2 regions of the Vibrio sinaloensis genome follow, and region 1 is predicted to be linked to the other one. Evidence: predicted binding sites of a transcription regulator. Region 1 holds the regulator's gene; the other holds the start of a gene.

Region 1 (3,172 bases):
GCGAGTGGGACTATTTTGTCGACCACATTCGCGCCGGTATCGTCAATCGCAACCGCCAGTTGACCGGAGCCAGTGGTGATGCGCCATTTGGTGGCCCTGGGGCATCAGGCAACTTGCGCCCAAGTGCGTTTTACGCCGCTGATTACTGTGCTTATCCAATGGCCTCAATGGAGGGCGAAGCCACTGTGCTTCCTGCCAGCTTGAGCCCTGGTGTAGAGCTATAAATCGAATAGGTTCGCTTTTGCCCGGCCGCGGGCATAGCAACGTCATCGGCTGAAGGCTATCGGATTGACTTTTCTGGACATGTCAGTCCGGTGGCCTCTTTTATAAAACCAATAACTAAGTAAACAACCCTAACAAGGAGGCGGTATGTCGCCAGATGTTTTATTCCAGTCGTTATGGAGTGACTATATTCAACGCTTGTGTCCCTCTGCTGAAAAAGTGCATCAACTGCTGCAAGAGGATGAAGCACTGATCAATGACCACATTGCCCTGCGCACATTTAATGTTGCGCCGCTTGGCATCGCAACCTTAGCTCAGCCTTTCCTTGATGCGGGTTACAAGCCATGTGGTGATTACGTGTTTGAAAGTAAGAAGTTGGTGGCTAAGCACTTTGAGCACCCAGATCCAAAACAGCCAAAAGTCTTCATCAGTGAACTGAAAGTGGATGAGTGCTCGAGTGAGCTACAAGCTATCGTTGCCAAGCTAGTTGAGCAAGTAGACGCCGATAAGCTAAAAGGTCATGAGTTCTTGTATGGCGGTCGTTTGTGGCAGTTGAGCTTTGATGATTACCAAACCCTAGCGAAAGAGAGTGAATACGCTGCCTGGTTAGCCGCCCATGGCTATGGAGCTAACCACTTTACCGTCAGTGTTAACCAACTTAACGCATTTGATGAAGTGAAAGGGGTCAATGACCACCTGCGTCAGGCGGGCTTTACCATCAATGAGTTTGGTGGCGAAGTGAAAGGCTCACCTGAGGTATTACTCGAGCAGTCTTCTACTATGGCTGACAAAGTTGCCGTTCAGTTTACTGAAGGCAGTGAAATCATCCCTGGTGGCTTCTATGAGTTCGCCAAGCGTTACCCAATGAGTAACGGTGAACTGTATCCAGGATTTGTCGCCGCTTCAGCGGATAAGATTTTTGAGAGTACTAACGGGTAGCGATTCTACTGTTGGTGAGCAGTCGTTGAAAATGTCATTCTGAACAGCGAGGCACGAGCGTGATTCAGAATCTATTGATTGGCTGCACAAAGTATAGATTCCAGATAGCTCGTTCCTCACTTCTGGAATGACATCCGCTCAAAAAACAAAAGCCACCCAACTTGCATTGGGTGGCTTAAAATCATATTTCGTCGTGTTTTTTACTCTAGGAACTAGGTACTAAACACTCGTCACTGACAGTTAACGCGTACCGTAAACCACGATAGTCTTACCGTGAGCAGAGATCAGGTTTTGCTCTTCAAGCATCTTCAAGATACGACCAACGGTTTCACGAGAACAGCCAACGATTTGACCGATTTCTTGACGGGTGATCTTGATTTGCATGCCGTCTGGGTGGGTCATTGCATCTGGTTGCTTCGCTAGGTTAAGTAGCGTTTGCGCGATACGGCCTGTCACGTCAAGGAAGGCAAGGTCGCCCACTTTTTGGCTGGTCACTTGTAGACGACTTGCCATTTGAGCTGATAGGCGCATTAGGATATCTGGGTTAACTTGGATCAGCTGACGGAACTTCTTGAATGAGATTTCCGCTACTTCACAAGGAGATTTTGCACGAACCCAAGCGGTACGTTCTTGATCTTCTTCGAATAGGCCAAGTTCACCGATAAAGTCGCCTTGGTTTAGGTAAGAAAGGATCATTTCCTTACCTTCTTCGTCTTTGATAAGAACCGCTACAGAACCTTTAACGATGTAGTACAAAGTTTCGGCTTTCTCGCCCGCGTGAATTAGCGTGCTTTTTGATGGGTACTTATGAATATGACAATGTGAAAGGAACCACTCTAATGTAGGGTCGGTTTGAGGTTTACCTAGAACCATAATATCTCACTTCCTCTGCAGGGTACGCTTGCTGCTTTCCATGTTGTCGCAAGCCTTAAATCAAGACTTACTAGGATAAGAGCACTTTATCAATGCTGCAAGCCAACTTGTGTTTCGGTATCAAATAGTATCCTTTTTCGAAAACGATTTCTTGATTTTAATCGGGTCCGACTAGGGTTTTACTAAGCAAAAATGTGCACATGATCACGGTATGAAAAGTAATCGTGTTTTGGCTGTGAGCCTTAACCAATTTTTCCAGTTTCAATCAATTGTTGCAGTAAAGGTCTAACAATTAATTCCATCGCGAAACTCATTTTTCCGCCCGGTACCACTAGGGTGTTGTGGCGTGACATAAACGAGCCGTCAATCATGGCCAGTAAATAGGGGTAGTCGACGTTCTTAATCCCGCGCAGGCGAATCACCACAAAGCTCTCGTCTAAGCTGGGGATGCCTTTGGCGTTAAGCGGGTTAGAAGTATCGACGGTCGGGACACGTTGAAAGTTAATATGCGTGCGCGAAAACTGCGGGGTAATGTAGTTGAGGTAATCGTCCATCGAGCGGACAATCGAGTCCATCACTGCCTCACGTGAGTGGCCGCGGTCTCGGGTATCTCGCACAAATTTTTGAATCCACTCTAGGTTGACGATAGGCACCATGCCAATCAGGAAGTCTACATGCTGCGCCACATTGACATCGCCATCGACTACACCGCCGTGCAAGCCCTCGTAAAACAACACATCCGAGTTTTCCGGCAAGTCTTGCCATGGGGTGAACGTTCCCGGCATTTGATTATATGGCACCGCTTCATCGAAGGTATGCAAGTAACGACGTACTTGTCCAACCCCTTCTTGGCCAAACTTACGAAAGAACTCGGCCAGTGCAGCAAAGTCGTTGGCTTGCGGGCCAAAATAGCTGATATGGCGGCCTTGCTCACGAGCCTTGCGAATCTCGACGTCCATCTCTGGGCGGGTGAAACGGTGGAAGCTGTCCCCTTCAACCCAAGCGGGTTTGATGTTCATCATATTGAACATCTTACGAAACGCTTCTGAAGTGGTGGTGGTACCGGCGCCAGATGAACCGGTCACCGCGATAATAGGGTGTTTTGCTGACATGACAAACCTTGTCTGTAAATAACTTT
Region 2 (3,172 bases), 1.1 Mb from region 1:
CGGCATCGATAGAGAACAGTGCTTGGCCAACCTAGCTACCCTACGCCAACACCCGCAGGTACGCGAAAAACTGATCGGTGTGTTTAGCACTGAGCGCGACTATGGACAAGACGATGATGTCGATAGTCAGCTATACAAGGGCTTTTTCTCTCCCGCCGACAAAGCGGCCATGAACATCATTCGCGATACTGATCCAAACAATCTCGCCGCCCTGGATATCACCTTCAACGATGAGCGGATTGCACCGCTCCTGTTTAGATACCGAGCGCGCAACTTTCCGTGGACACTGGATGAATCGGAGCAACAACGCTGGGCGAACCACTGCCGTGACTACTTCGAAAGTCGTATTGAAGAGTACATGTTAAATTTGGAAAACTTAGTTCACGAACATGAGAGTGACGCTGGAAAGATGGCTATTTTAAAATCCATCTACCAATATGTGCAAAAGCGAGTATCCTAAACTGTCTTAAGTCCTGCACCCTACAAAGTGTCCACCCTGCCACAAACGAATAATAACTCGGCGGTTGGAAGTGAGTTATACCATTAAGCCTCGATAAAGAGTTGAGGCATAAGCCCTTGACGCGTTTAAGGGCGAGAAGTTGGACGACGATAGATTATGCTAAAAACCGTGCTTCAGTACCTCGTATCGATGGCACTGATTCTGTTATGCCTTATCGCTGGCATCAATATTCAACAATTAATCAATACCTCTATTCCTGGCAGCATTATCGGCATGCTGATTCTGTTTAGCTTGATGGCTAGCGGCTTAGTGCGTTCAGACTGGGTGCGCCCGAGCGCGTCCCTGTTTATCCGCTATATGGTGCTACTGTTTGTTCCTATCAGTGTCGGATTAATGGAACATTTTGACATGCTGCTGGCCAATGCTTGGCCTATTCTCATGAGCGCGGTGGGAGGGACGTTAATTGTGCTGGTTCTACTTGGCCTAATGTTGGATCGCACGTTGAAAGGGGGACAAAAGTAATGTGGATTTTTGTCACTATCGCGGTGTTTTTCGCAGCACGCTGGCTGTGCCAACAGTTCAAAAGCCCGTTCATGAACCCTCTGCTAATTAGTCTGGCGGTAATTATACCGTTACTCACCTATTTGAAAGTCCCGTTCGAGCGCTACTATGCCGAGAATGATTGGCTTAACTATCTGCTGCAACCTGCTGTGGTGGCGCTGGCTTACCCTCTTTATGAACAGCTGCCACAAATCCGTGCCAACTGGCGAATCATTATGCTCGCCTGTGGTGTCGGCAGCATCATGTCGATGCTCAGCGCCAGTTTAATCGCTGTCTATATGCAGGCCGATATGGCGCTGATCGCCAGCTTACTTGGTAAGTCGGTGACCACCCCCATTGCGATGGAAGTCTCAAGTCATTTGGGCGGTGAGCCCGCAATTGCAGCGATTTTGGTACTCATTGTGGGTCTTTTCGGTGCGATTATGGCTTACCCTATCTATAATCTGTTGAATATTACTCACCCCATCGCTCGGGGGCTGACGATGGGAACCGTATCTCACGCACTGGGCACGGCAACATGCGCGGAAAAGAATGCCCAAGACGCGGCGTTTAGCTCACTAGCACTGGTAGTATGTGGTGTGATTACTTCTATTTTAGCGCCCTCTTTCTTCGCCATTGCAGTTTGGCTCTCTCATTGAGCCTCGACCGAGAGTTGCGACTGCAATCGTTATCATGTGTGAGCTCACTCTAATTATGTAACACTAATATTAGTTACACCAAACTATGTGATATAGATCGCTTCTTTAATTTCTCCTTTACATAAAATGAAATACCAGTATCGGAGTTTAAAGCGGACAAAAACGATTAAACTCAAGATATCAACGTATTGATTAAAGGATTCACTATGAGAAGCCGAATTGAGCAGGCGCTAGCCGATGTGCCGAAAAATGTCGCTGACTTTTTATCCCCTATCGTACTCGCTGACGATTTTGACGCGACCCTATCTCCAGAGCAATTCGAGCAATTACTTGCGATTTCAGGATTGAAAGACGACGAGCTGCGCGTGGCATTGTTGCCGTTTGCTGCTGCATACTCCTACGCTCCTCTATCAAATTTCTATGTTGGCGCCATTGTGCGCGGACTGTCGGGACGACTTTACTTTGGCGCCAATGTGGAGTTTTCGGGCGTTCAGTTGGGCCAAACTGTCCACGCTGAGCAGTCGGCGATCAGCCACGCTTGGATGAAAGGCGAACAAGGTGTGGCAGATATTACTATTAACTTCAGTCCTTGCGGTCACTGCCGACAATTTATGAATGAGCTGTCAACGGCAGACAAGTTGGAAATCCAATTACCTCAGCGTGACAGCAAGCAGTTGCAAGAGTATCTTCCTGAATCGTTTGGTCCGGCGGATCTCGGTATCAAGTCAGGACTCATGGTTAATGTGGATCACGGTAAAACCAGTGATGACCAAGACCCGTTAGTTCAACTTGCGATTGCTGCCTTAAACCGCAGCCATGCGCCTTACACCCACAATCTCAGTGGTGTGGCGTTGAAAATGGCCAATGGCAAGGTGTATCAAGGTGCGTATGCTGAAAATGCCGCCTTCAACCCAAGCTTACCGCCATTACAAGTTGCTCTGATCCAGTTGCTACTCGATAGACAGCAACTCAGCGACATCGAATCAGCAGCATTGGTTGAGGTTAGCGAGGGTACCATTAGTCACCTCGCCAACACACAATCGACCCTGGAAGCGATCAACCCTGACATTCCGATGTCCTACCTAGAGATCTAATCGACACCCAGCAAAAAGGCGCAAATATGCGCCTTTTTCTTTATCGAGAATTTATATTCTAGAGGCTATGCTGCAAAAAACGGCTTGGCGTCTACTTCAAACTGAGTCGGAGCGATGCCTTTGCTGATACTAACAGCGGCATTTTTTAAGTCGACAAACGCCACATCAATAAAGCGACGAAACTTGCGTGAGTAGAAGCACTTCACTTGAGGTTTAAGCGGATCCTTGCCGTTCGATGTCCAAACAATGCCCACCCTGCCATCGCTTAACTCCACCAGAGCACCCACCGGAAAAATGCCGATGCAGTTAATAAACTTGTATACCAATGCTTTGTCGAGATGGTTGGGAGTTAAGCTGAGTAAAATTTTAAACGCTTCTGCAGAGCTCATTCCTTGCTTGTAGCAGCGGTCAGCCGTTAG

Evidence for each region. The regulator CRP, encoded in region 1, controls carbon source genes, mostly activating them, when cyclic AMP is high. The targets are predictions, from matches to a motif close to TGTGANNNNNNTCACA.
Region 2: a site for CRP is predicted at 1,697-1,712, ahead of cdd (cytidine deaminase). Genes of this name have one in related genera too.

Annotation. Positions count from the first base shown of each region.
Region 1 is NZ_CP096199.1:2,716,498-2,719,669, reverse strand. It holds gene astD (succinylglutamate-semialdehyde dehydrogenase) at 1-224, shown strand, start outside; gene MTO69_RS12420 (DUF1338 domain-containing protein) at 370-1,161, shown strand; gene crp (cAMP-activated global transcriptional regulator CRP) at 1,402-2,034, opposite strand; gene MTO69_RS12410 (phosphoribulokinase) at 2,277-3,146, opposite strand.
Region 2 is NZ_CP096199.1:1,642,026-1,645,197, forward strand. It holds gene sbcB (exodeoxyribonuclease I) at 1-460, shown strand, start outside; gene MTO69_RS07425 (CidA/LrgA family protein) at 617-982, shown strand; gene MTO69_RS07430 (CidB/LrgB family autolysis modulator) at 982-1,659, shown strand; gene cdd (cytidine deaminase) at 1,866-2,753, shown strand; gene MTO69_RS07440 (HD-GYP domain-containing protein) at 2,819-3,172, opposite strand, start outside.